DNA from 4 places in the Shewanella sp. S1-49-MNA-CIBAN-0167 genome. Region 1 is predicted to be linked to each of the others. Evidence: predicted binding sites of a transcription regulator. Region 1 holds the regulator's gene; each other region holds the start of a gene.
What was found. The regulator LexA, encoded in region 1, represses DNA repair genes until DNA is damaged. The targets are predictions, from matches to a motif close to TACTGTATNNNNATACAGTA.

Region 1 (3,305 bases):
CAAAATCATTAGCCATTTTCGCAGCCAGGTCGGGTTTTCCCTTTCAAAAAAAGCCGCTTTCATGCTGTCATCTTCTTTACCCGGTGTACGGCCCCAATAAAGGCTCACAGGCACCAACTGAATATCTAACTCAGGACATTGACGATGAAGCGCTAACAGACTGGTAAAACTATTAATAAATTTTTCACCGCTTTCGCGTTTACCAAAAAGCGGTTTGCGGCCTTCAAGACAAACGATGCGTGATACTTTGAGGCCATCCAATTGCAGTGGCTCATATGGACTGGGCATACCAAAGCTCTCAGTGATTTCGCTTAATGCAGCGGCATCACTGATTGATTCTGTTTTCATAACATAAATCAGAGGTTTAGATGGATCTAAATTAAGATCGTCAAAAGGATCATGTGGCACAACAACCGTGAGTACCATCGATTTTTGAATCCATTTTAACGCTCGTAAAAATATTGAATCTGGTTTTGACATGGTTATTTTCGCAACATAAGCCACTGTAATATTGTCGTATAGGATACCAGAAACCAGCCTGCTTACACTATCAGACCGATTTATCTTTACGCTTGAGTTCTCACTATCAGAAATAACATCAGACAATCAATACACAATAACTAATAGAAACAGGTTGTTGAATGATACTTGACCAACAATATTCAAAAAAGAGTTGGTTAATACTTGCACGAACAAAAACACTGTATATAATGACAGTCACTGTATAAAAAGACAGGAACCATCATGAGACCGTTAACGCCGCGCCAAGCAGAAATTTTAGACTTAATTAAAAACAATATCACCGAAACAGGTATGCCACCCACTCGTGCTGAAATTGCGAGTCGTCTTGGCTTTAAAAGTGCTAATGCCGCCGAAGAGCATTTAAAAGCATTAGCCAAAAAAGGTTTTATCGAGATCATACCTGGTACCTCGAGAGGTATTCGTTTACCTCATGAAGAACAGCTTGAAATCGGTCTGCCACTCATTGGACAAGTTGCTGCTGGAGAGCCTATTTTGGCGCAAGAGCATGTAGAACAATATTATCAAGTCGACCCAAATATGTTTAAACCCGCCGCAGATTTTTTATTACGGGTTCGTGGTGATAGCATGAAAAACATTGGTATTTTAGAAGGCGACTTGCTCGCTGTACATAAAATGCAACAAGCGCGTAATGGTCAGGTTGTGGTGGCGCGTGTTGATGATGACGTCACCGTAAAACGATTCGAACAAAAAGGTAATATGATTTATCTGCATGCAGAAAATGAAGATTATAACCCGATAAAAGTAGATTTAAGTTGCCAAAGCCTAACCATCGAAGGGCTTGCAGTTGGCGTTATCCGTAATGGAGATTGGTCATGAACAAACTAATGGGCGTAGCGCCACGTCACCCAGGCTTATGGGTAGATTTAACTGAAACAGATCTGCATGGCAACCAAACCATTCAAACATTACAAACTGTCACCCAAGGTGAAGCAGAACTGAGTCAATTGTGTAGCCAACTGGCGACGTTGAGCCAACAAGGCAGATGGATTGTATTAATTAGTCCACCTCACATAGGCTATAAGCATATGCTGGCCAGTGCTGGAGTGAGAATGGATCGTATTTTACTGGTGCACACCAAAGATGAAGTCGAAACATTATGGGCCATGGAAAAAGCTCTCACGAGCGGAACTTCTAGTGCAGTGGTTACTTGGACAAGTTCACTCGATGCTCGCGATAGTCGTCGATTGGAAATTGTCGCTAAGAGCGCGCGAGCATTAGGCGTGGTAATTGAAGATGTGAATGCTCACTTACCTCACAAACATCAACTTGTTAACTCTACATTAACAAGTGGAGCAGGTAATTTTTGCTCATTTCACTAAGCATAAATCCTTAATTACCAAGCCCTGCATTGAATTCAGGGCTTTTTTTCATCTTTTTTTAGCCTATTTACCAACAAAGTGATCTTGATCAATGTTTAATCTACAAGTAATGTGGTTAACAAGGATGAAACATTCTTCATCTTTAATTGGATAAAATGACAGTAATCAAGATTACTGTCAGACAAATAATCCAAATAGAAATTGATAAGTTCAGTCGTAGGTACAAGCGTGGTGCACAGCTAACAATAAAAGCGTAGACAGTCTGTATACAACCACCAGAGTACTTTGAGTTCATCAAGCTTTTTTCGGGAACCGAAGAGTTTGCATAGAGCTGAGATTTACTGTGTGACTTTTCTTTGTAGTTGCTATTTTGCAATTAGCAGGGGAGTAGTCTTGTGAAGCAATGGTTGTATTTTTTATTGGTTGTGTGGGTAGCACTTCCGCTTGGGGCAACAGAAATGCCCCTCAACATGACCCAAGGCGTGACGGATATCAGTGGTAAGGTTTATGACCTCCATATGACGATTCTTTACATCTGTTGTGCTATTGGGTTAGTGGTGTTTGGGATCATGATTTATTCGATGATTTATCACCGCAAATCAAAAGGTGCCGTTGCGGCCAATTTTCACGAAAGTACCAAAGTGGAAATTGCTTGGACCGTCATCCCTTTCATTATCTTAATCGGAATGGCTATTCCAGCCACTAAAACCTTAATTGCCATGGAAGATCCCAGCGATGCCGATCTGACCATCAAAATTACTGGGTCACAGTGGAAATGGCACTACAGCTATTTTGATAAAGACATCGAATTTTACAGCTCATTATCCACCCCCAGAGAGCAAATTGATGGCCGTGAGGCCAAAGGCGAAAATTACCTCCTTGAAGTCGATAAGCCGCTAGTACTGCCCATCAATCAAAAGGTGCGTTTCTTGATGACATCTGATGATGTTATCCACTCATGGTGGGTACCCGCTTTCGCGGTTAAAAAAGATGCCAACCCAGGCTTTATCAACGAAGCCTGGACTCGTATTGATAAGCCTGGAACTTATCGCGGTCAATGTGCTGAGTTATGCGGTAAAGACCATGGATTTATGCCTATTGTGGTACAAGCCTTATCGGAGACTGATTTTGATAATTGGTTAGTTGAACAAAAACAACTGGCCAATAATGCTGCAGTCGCTGCAGCCGCATCAATGTCACAAACCTTGTCCCTTGAAGAACTAAACACGCAGGGCGAGCAAGTGTACATAGCGCGGTGCGCCGCTTGTCACCAACCTAATGGGGCGGGTCTTCCCGGTGTATTCCCATCATTGATTGGCAGTCCTATCATAAAAGGCCCTGTTGACGATCACCTCAATATTGTATTAAACGGTAAACCAGGCACCGCAATGCAAGCCTTTGCCAAGCAACTTAGCGCCATAGAAATTGCCGCAGTGATTACCT
Region 2 (3,305 bases), on a different contig from region 1:
ACGTTGATGTTAAAACAGTGAATAACTACGGGGTATAAGTATTAATACCATTAACACTTATGCTGTACTCATGTACTCATGTACTCATGTACTCATGTACTCATGTACTCATGTACTCATGTACTCATGTACTCAATGATAAAAAACATATTGAAGTGATAGGATCGTTAACTGCTAATCACTATTGTTAGGGTCATTATACTGACTCATCATTAGGAACATCATTAAGTGCGTATGTACTTACAGGATATTTCATGGCGGGAATATTCGCGGCGCGCAAGATGCGCTACCGCGATATATTTGACTGACTGGCTTAGAATACCTCGCCAGTTTCAAGATCGACATTCTCATCATTTTCAGTTTTTGAGCCTGATGCATTAGCACCACCGTTCAATAACATAGCACGAAGAGTGGTATTGATTTCACTGGCAATGGCTGGGTTTTCAGTTAGAAACTTACCCGCATTAGAGCGGCCTTGACCAATTTTTTCGCCTTTGTAACTGTACCAAGAACCCGCTTTATCAACCAGCTTATGAGCAACGCCTAAGTCAACTAACTCACCGGTACGATTAATACCTTGTCCATAAAGAATTTGAAATTCAGCTTGCTTGAATGGAGCGGCAATTTTGTTTTTAACCACTTTAACGCGGGTTTCATTACCCACGACTTCGTCGCCCTCTTTAATTGCACCTATACGACGAATATCTAAACGAACTGAAGCGTAGAACTTAAGCGCGTTACCACCAGTAGTCGTTTCTGGACTACCGAACATAACACCAATTTTCATCCGAATTTGGTTAATGAAAATAAGCAAAGTATTAGATTGCTTGAGGTTACCAGCAAGTTTACGCATTGCTTGGCTCATCATACGAGCGGCTAGGCCCATATGCGAATCACCAATTTCACCTTCAATTTCAGCTTTTGGCGTTAACGCTGCAACAGAATCGACCACAATAACGTCGACAGCACCAGAGCGGGTTAACGCATCACAAATTTCTAATGCTTGCTCACCGGTGTCTGGCTGTGAACAAAGTAAGTTATCAATATCTACGCCTAGCTTTTTGGCATAAATAGGGTCAAGTGCATGCTCAGCATCAATAAACGCACAGGTTTTACCTTCGCGTTGCGCCGCTGCAATCACTTCCAGAGTTAACGTCGTTTTACCTGATGACTCTGGGCCGTAGACTTCAACGATACGTCCCAGTGGCAAACCACCCGCACCTAGAGCGACATCCAATGAAAGTGAACCGGTAGAGATAGTTTCAACATCCATTGTGCGATCTTCGCCCAACTTCATAATTGAGCCTTTACCAAATTGCTTTTCAATCTGACTTAAAACGGCGGCAAGTGCTTTCTCTTTATTTGGATCAACCTTCATTATAAAACCCTCTAAGGCATTCAATACGTTTAGTAAAATGCTGTTTTGACTTAGGTGAAATGATGTAAACCATTTCAGTATGTTCATCAGTATACTGTATAGTCATACAGTATCAAGTGCTGAGCGCAATTTATTTTTTAACCTGTGATAATTGCCTTTTCACATCAATATTTTATCCAGATATACTTTTTATTATGAATCTATTTATACGCTGGGGACAAATATTGTTAAGATTAGCCCCATAAAATTACGCCCCCTAAGATTGATTAAATAGTGAAGTGTTCATAATGACAGTAATTGATACCAGCGATTTAGAAAAACACACCCCGATGATGCGTCAGTATTTGAGCTTAAAAGCTGCTCATGCTGATATGTTATTGTTTTATCGGATGGGTGATTTTTATGAACTGTTTTACGATGATGCTAAACGCGCTTCTGAAATGTTGGGCATTTCTCTCACCGCTCGCGGGAAAAGTGGCGGCGATCCTATTCCCATGGCAGGTATTCCCTATCATGCCGTTGAGGGCTATTTAGCAAAATTAGTTAACATAGGTCAGTCTGTGGCCATTTGTGAGCAAATTGGTGACCCCGCAACATCAAAAGGTCCAGTAGAACGCCAAGTCGTGCGTATTGTCACTCCAGGCACTCTAACCGACGAAGCCCTACTGCAAGAAAAACAAGACAATTTACTGGCGGCACTTTATCAAGGTAAAAACGGATTTGGATATGCCACACTGGATATTTCATCAGGTCGTTTTGTGGTTGCAGAGTTACCCACCCGTGAAGCATTAGAAGCTGAATTACAACGCACGAATCCTGCCGAATTACTTTACAGTGAAGATTTTACTGACATGTTATTAATCAATAATATGAAAGGCATTCGTCGCCGTCCAGAATGGGAGTTTGAGTACGATACTTGTGTGAATTTACTGCTCAGTCAATTTGGCACCAAAGATTTACATGGTTTTGGGATGAGTGATGCTCGATTGGCGTTACAAGCTGCAGGTTGTTTAATGCAGTATGTAAAAGATACTCAAAAAATGGCGTTGCCACATATCAACGCCATTGTACGTTTTAATCAATCGGAATCGATAATTTTAGATGCCGCGACTCGACGTAACTTAGAATTAACACAAAACTTGTCTGGCGGACGTGAGAACACTCTTACGTGGGTATTAGATAATACCGCAACCCCTATGGGAAGCCGCATGTTACAGCGCTGGATCCACGAACCATTACGACATCGCCAAACGATTCAATATCGCCATAACGCTGTCAGCGAATTGATTGAGCGAGACTTATATCAGACGCTACATGAACAGCTAAAAAGCTTAGGTGATATTGAACGTATTATGGCACGTTTGGCACTACGCAGCGCCAGACCACGTGACTTTTCACGTTTAAAGCAAGCATTAACACTTCTGCCTGAGATCCAGCAAACCTTAGCGGTATGCCAGCAACCTCGATTGAGTACATTAGTCCAATTATTAGGTGAATTCCCACAACAACACGACCTATTAGCACGCGCTATTGTAGACAATCCGCCCATGTTAATTCGTGATGGTGGCGTTATCCGTACTGGCTACAATAATGAATTAGACGAATGGCGAAAGTTAAGTGAAGGGGCAAGTGATTATTTAATCGAACTTGAAGCTCGCGAGAAACAACAAACAGGGATTAATACCTTAAAAGTGGGTTATAACCGCGTCCATGGTTACTATATTGAAGTGAGCCGTTTACAGTCAGACAGAGTGCCACTGAGTTATCAACGCCGCCAAACACTTAAAGGGACTGAGCGTTATATCACCCCAGAGTTGAAAGAATACGAAGAAAAAGTACTCTCAAGTCAGGGAAAAGCACTCGCACTTGAAAAACAACTTTGGGAACAGCTGTTTGACTTATTACTGCCAAAATTACAAGAGTTACA
Region 3 (3,305 bases), on a different contig from region 1:
TGCCGGGGAGGATTGCTGGCGCTTCTCGCTCAGCTTCGAATTCGGTTGCAGAGCGCCCATCTCCTGGCTGAATGGCAATATAATTGCCTGAAAATAAGGTGTCTAATCCTTCGACTCCAGTAATACTCGCTTTGGGTTTGACTAACCAAAAAAGAGTATTTTTGTTTAAAAATGGATCGGCGCGATAATCCATTACCACTTTGACGTTAACCCCTCTGAGATCATCATCAATACCAATGTCGGTGACTTTACCTACCGACAAACCTTGGTATTTTACCAAGGTTTTACCAATATCGATCCCGGCGGCACTGGGGAAGTGGATCAAAACGTCAATGCCGGACTCATTAATGCTTTTTACTCCTAACCAAGCACCTAATATTAAGGCGACAACAGGCAATAACCATATTGGCGAGAATAATTTTTTCTTCACAACTTTAGGCGATTCAATTTGTGTCATTAGTGTGTTCCAAGCGGTCCCAGAGTAAACGAGTATCTAACACTCTTGCCGCGAGTTGAGTCAGTAAGATTACTAACGCAAACGCGGTAGCGGCAGGTGCAGGTTTTGCGTCTAATAGTTGCCCCATATTGACTAGGGCAACTGTTAATGAAATCACGAATAAATCAAGCATTGACCAACGGCCAATCCATTCAATGATATGAAAACCCACCATCAATTTTCTTTTTGATACTGGAAGGTTAAAGCTGATAGCCGTTAAATAGGTGGCCAAACCAATAATTTTTAGCCAAGGCACTAATATACTGGCAGTAAACACAATAATAGCAATCGGGAACATGCCCGTTTTGACCAGATGGCTAATACCACTAAAAATAGTGTCATGGGTAACCTCTCCCCGATTTGTCAGGAGGGTTATTGGGTAGATATTGGCGACAACAAGTAAAATTGTTGCGGTAACCAGTAAAGCCCAACTTTGCTGAATGCTGGCATAATTTCGACTACTTAACTGGCTAAAACAGCGTCGACAATGACTACTCGTCGTCAGATTAACCTTGCGACAAACGGGACATAAACATAAGCCCATTTTTTTCCCCTGCAAATGCGTGGGAGTATTCGCGGTCGGCGCGTCTTTAAACTCATCAACCGATTCGGTAGGGAGCAAGGTCGGTTTATCTGGGGGTGCAATAGGAAGATTAGTCATCAACATAACCCCACATATGTTCTAGGTTATATTCACGTTGTAAAAATAAAATGATGATAAACAACATCGTAAAACAGAAGGTACCCATACCGAAATACACATCTGAAAAATCAGATAATTGGAATGCCGACACTAAAAAGCTAATCACATAAATTTCTAACATGGTCATTTGCGATATTAAGCCATGGTTTTTTAACAATGTGGTGTACGCTCTTTGCCAAAATGAACTGTGTAATTTTAGCTTTACAACGACAACCTGAGTCAGAATCGACAATATTAATAATCCAGGGGCGATAACAGCCGCAACCATGACGGCTAAGCCGACAACCCAATAACCTTCAGACCAAACTGTCACCGCGGCATGCATGACTGTTGTCGTGCGGACACTGCCAAGAAAGTGAATTTCTAATACAGGTAATAAATTGGCCGGAATAAAGATAACTAATGCTGCAATGCATAACGCCAGCATGCCATTAATAGAACAATAAGGAGAATCATAAAGAGCAGTATGACAACGAGGACAAAGCGCTCTAGCACTAGAGGGCAAGGCTCGTTTTCTCACCGCCAAATCACATGATTGGCATAACGTTATAGAATCATGATCATCAAATTCATGCATGAAGAATTAGTCTAATCCATTGTGAAACACATTATTGGGTAGCGAAGAGTTAAGCCTCTCTGCTTTGCCTTATATTGGCAGATAAATGAGTCTGTTGTTCAACAATCTCAATTTTCTGTGTTTGATAATATCAGAATAATCAGAACACTTGCATCATAAGTTAACTATGTGAGATTCTATGCACTGTATATAAAAACAGTGAGGATTACATCATGGCAGTGATAACCCAATTTGTCGTGGTCAGAGAAGGGGTGGAGAAGATGACATTTATATCGAAGAAAGAGGCTGATGCCTACGATAAGATGCTTGATATTTCCGATAACCTGGTGCCGTTTCTTATTAAGGCGGACCTCGGACTTGATGAAAATAAATGCGAACAACTGGCATTTTATCTAGCAAACAATAAAGATGAGCTTTCTAACTTGCTAAAAGGCATCGTACAGGTTAAAAACGCTCCTACAGCCAAAACCAAAAAGACTGCGGCTAAAAATACACCACTAGAATAGCGGCGTTAATCACTCTGTTTTCGAGTGAATGTCAGCTTAAGGAATGGAAATGAAAACCGAATTTTACCAAACATTAAATCGTCAAGCACAAGCTTTACTTGAAGGCGAAGATGATTTAATTGCGGCAATGGCAAATTTTTCAGCGTTGCTAAACGACAACTTAGCAGACCTCAACTGGGCTGGTTTTTATATCAAGCGTGGTGAGCAATTAGTACTAGGGCCTTTTCAAGGTAAAGTGGCTTGTACCCGTATCATTATGGGTAAAGGTGTATGTGGCACTGCTGCAGCGGAAAATAAAACCCAACGAGTGGCAGACGTGCATCAATTTGACGGCCATATAGCATGTGATTCTGCCAGTAACTCAGAAATAGTGATCCCTGTTAGACACGGCCATGAGGTTGTGGCAGTGTTAGATATCGACAGCCCATTATTGAATCGATTCGATCAAGATGATCAAATTGGTTTAGAATATATGGTAAAAAGCTTCGAAACTTGCCTATTTGGTTAAATAGCGAACAATTTTGATTAAATCATGGTCGCATTCGCTGTCGCGGGCTTTATAATATGCCGCTGTACGCATTTGTGCTGGATTTACTGATGATCGATGATTAAGCTGACAGTAAGTTTGGTTAAATTGTTAAGGTTTGTTTCTATGACTTTAGCAAACGAGCGGATAGTGATATTTTGTACGTTGAGCCTTAACAGTAAGGTTTAACGAAAGATGAACGACTGCATGGCAAATCTAATGCCGCATAATCAGTCCCTTTATTAACGTGGAAGTAAAAATGGAATCAACAGACAAGTTGACCGACACCAACGCAATTTTAGCGTATTTATATGAAACCTTTCCTTTATGCTTTATTGCTGAAGGCGAAACTAAACCATTAAAAATTGGTTTGTTTCAAGACTTGGCTGAACGGTTAGCTGATGATTCTAAAGTCAGTAAAACACAATTACGTGTAGCGCTTCGTCGTTACACAAGCAGCTGGCGCTACTTGAAAGGCGTTAAAGCGGGTGCCAAAC
Region 4 (3,305 bases), on a different contig from region 1:
CCCAACGTGCCATAGGCGCGCCTTTTTTGCTGTCTTCTTTGGCCATCATCTTCCATAGCTTATGTAAGTTATCTAGCCTTTGTAAGATGAAGCCGGTTTCAGACAATAACCCTTCCGACTGATGTTTAGGCACCTCACCATCTTTGATGGCTTCATTTAAGACTGAGACCACTTTATTAAATTGCTTTACCGCGGCGCCGGATGCCGTCGCAAGATTTTCTGCCTGTATTAATAATGATTGCGGTAACTTACCGTGTTCAAAACGAAGCCTAGATTCAGGATTGGCAAATAGCTGGGGTTGAGTATCACAATAATGAGCAACTTGGGTCAGTAAATTGGTTAATTCTGTGGCGTGATCGAGCATCGCTTGAACTGGAGCGATAATATGGGTGGTTTTAAGTTGATTTTGTAATTTTGAACAGGTTTTTGATGCCTTATCTAACCAATCGCATGCTCCCCGCAGTGTCGCTTGCGCACTGGAGAAATCTCTGGCAACAAGGGGCAGGTGATGAGCTTCGTCGATGACATAAAACATGTCTTCTGGTTCAGGTAAAATGACGCCACCGCCGAGCTCTAAATCGGCAAATAGCAGGCTGTGGTTAACAATTAATACATCCCAAGTGTCGACATCTTCACGGGCTTTATGAAACGGACAATTATGGTGAGCCGACACTTGACGATGGCAACTGTGCTTATCACAACAAATTTGTTGCCATAAAAAATCAGGAATAGGATGCTCTAAGGTATCTATTTCGCCATTCCAGCGTTTTTGATGAAAATCTTGATGTAATTTTTGTAATTCATTAATTTGACTCTGATCGGGTTTAGTTTGCCACATGGCTATTTGTGAGCTGTCTTGTGCACCAATCATGGCTTCAAGTTTGGCTAAACACACATAGCGTTGACGACCTTTGACTAAACCAAACTTAAACTCAATACCTGATTGTTGTAAAAAATAAGGCAGATCCTTATGAAGTAATTGTTCTTGAAGTGCTACGGTTGCACTGGCAATGCAGACTTTCTTTTTACTGGCGATAGCTAAAGGTATCGTGCCTAATATATAGGACAAGGATTTACCAATACCCGTACCCGCCTCAACCACAATAATACGACGGTCTTTGTCATACTCACCTGCTAAAGTTTTAGATATTTCCGCTACCATATAGTTTTGTTCGCGACGAGAACGAAATTGCGGCATAGATGCGGCAATTTCTTTATAAATGGTGCGAATTTGACTTTTTATATTATCCGCTAGCATAGGAAGTATGATTTCTACATAGACTGAATTATGCTGTACATAATAACAGTGAATTAGCATGCCACGAAGTAATAAATCAAATTGAGTAAACTTGTGCAGGAATTCAAACCCGTAGTGAAGCCGACAAATCATCAACCTACTTATACCAATGTGATGGGACAAGTATTAACTCGCCATGCCATTTATCGTCATGGGCAATTAGTCCTCCAGTATTATATCAAAACCGCTCAGGGTCCTGTCTTAGCTGAACTTTATCACAGTGAGGTGATATGTTTTTGCCGTCAACAAGATGTCAATCAATTAATTAACACCGTCGGTTTTGCGCTTAAAGCGCAATCGATATCACTGATGAGCTTTGCCCATGAGCCCATTAGTGCCTTGTATCTTAAGTCAAATACGCAATTAAAATTACTCAGTCGCATTGCTAATGATGTCGGTATTAGTTTATTTGAAGCCGATATAAGGCCTGAGCAACGCTACCTTATTGAGCGTTTTATCGCCTTAGATATTGAATGCATAGGGCATTATCAAGAGGTTAATCCCGCTTCAACCATTCCAGTGTTATCGATTAATCGTGCCAGAAAAATGCCCACAAACCCACTTGCCTCGATACCGTTGAAGATGATTTCGTTGGATTTTGAGTGCAGTTTTGCCGGCGAACTCTATTCGGTTGGTTTGTATGGTGCCGATTATCAATGCGTGTTTATGGTGGGCGAACCACAACCAGAGTGTCATGACTTTATCATTTGGGTTAAGGATGAAGTTGAACTTATCCATCGATTAATTGCGTGGTTTAGCGACTATGATCCCGATATTATTATCGGCTGGGCTGTGGTGACCTTTGATTTAGCCTTGTTGTTCAAACGCTGTGTTTTACATCAAATTCCATTAATCATAGGCCGAGGTAATAGCGAACTGAGTTGGAAAGTGGCCGACAAATATCGACCTGAGACATTATCTCTACCTGGGCGTGTAGTCTTAGATGGTATTGATTGGCTTAAAGCCGCGTTTTATCAATTTGATAGCTTTTCGTTAGAGACGGTTTCGCGGCAATTATTGGCTGAAGGTAAAGCCATTGACCATGTTGAAAATCGTGGTCAACAAATTACTCATTTGTTTGAGCAAGATAAAAATGCACTGGCTTTTTATAACATGACTGATTGTCGCTTAGTGTGGGATATTTTTGAAAAAACCCAACTATTAGATTTTGCACTTGAACGCGCTAAGTTAACCGGCTTGGAGTTTGGCCGCGTTGGCGCATCGATTGCGGCATTTTATCATTTGTATCTACCACACTTACATCGAAGTGGCTTTGTGGCACCAGCATTCCCCGCAAGTGAAGGGTTAGAAAGCCCTGGCGGCTATGTGATGTCCTCTATCCCGGGTTATTATAAAGATGTCTTAGTATTAGACTTTAAAAGCCTGTATCCGTCGATTATCAGAACATTCCTTATCGATCCTAAAGGCTTAGTCGAAGGGTTACATGCGACAAATTTACATAATGATACCACCGCCGTGGATGGCTATTTAGGCGCTAAATTTAGCCGGGACAAGCCCATTTTACCGGCATTAGTCGCCAGCCTTGCAGAACAAAGAGAGCGGGCTAAACGTGATAAAAATGCCCCTTTATCGCAAGCGATAAAAATTATTATGAATTCATTATATGGCGTGCTTGGCTCTCGAGGCTGCGTATTTCATGATGCAAAATTAGCCAGTTCTATTACCATGCGCGGTCATCAAATAATGAAACTGACCAAACAATGGATAGAAGAATGCGGCTATCAGGTGATTTATGGTGATACTGATTCCACATTTGTGTGGTTAGGGAATAATCATGGCATCAAAGATATTCAAGCCGTCGGTAAACACCTGTCGGTATCAATTACTCAACGTTGGCTTGATTGGTGCGCACAAGAATACCAATTAAGCAGTTATCTAGAACTCGAATTTGAAACACATTTTGAACAGTTTATTATGCCCACGCTTAGGGGCTCAGATGAAGGCAGCAAAAAGCGTTATGTCGGTGCGGTGTTCAATGATGAGCAAC

Region 2: the regulator LexA is predicted to act here: its motif matches at 1,471-1,490, upstream of recA (recombinase RecA).
Region 3: the regulator LexA is predicted to act here: its motif matches at 1,958-1,977, upstream of AAEZ00_RS14540 (YebG family protein).
Region 4: the regulator LexA is predicted to act here: its motif matches at 1,290-1,309, upstream of dinG (ATP-dependent DNA helicase DinG).

What each region holds. Positions count from the first base shown of each region.
Region 1 is NZ_JBEOPO010000001.1:98,250-101,554, reverse strand. It holds gene plsB (glycerol-3-phosphate 1-O-acyltransferase PlsB) at 1-480, opposite strand, end outside; gene lexA (transcriptional repressor LexA) at 745-1,359, shown strand; gene AAEZ00_RS00460 (cell division inhibitor SulA) at 1,356-1,862, shown strand; gene coxB (cytochrome c oxidase subunit II) at 2,258-3,305, shown strand, end outside.
Region 2 is NZ_JBEOPO010000070.1:4,461-7,765, forward strand. It holds gene recA (recombinase RecA) at 314-1,378, opposite strand; gene mutS (DNA mismatch repair protein MutS) at 1,666-3,305, shown strand, end outside.
Region 3 is NZ_JBEOPO010000031.1:3,407-6,711, reverse strand. It holds gene AAEZ00_RS14555 (MlaD family protein) at 1-457, opposite strand, end outside; gene AAEZ00_RS14550 (paraquat-inducible protein A) at 444-1,040, opposite strand; gene AAEZ00_RS14545 (paraquat-inducible protein A) at 1,150-1,776, opposite strand; gene AAEZ00_RS14540 (YebG family protein) at 1,989-2,282, shown strand; gene msrC (free L-methionine (R)-S-oxide reductase MsrC) at 2,332-2,790, shown strand; gene proQ (RNA chaperone ProQ) at 3,068-3,305, shown strand, end outside.
Region 4 is NZ_JBEOPO010000020.1:68,178-71,482, reverse strand. It holds gene dinG (ATP-dependent DNA helicase DinG) at 1-1,258, opposite strand, end outside; gene AAEZ00_RS11245 (DNA polymerase II) at 1,373-3,305, shown strand, end outside.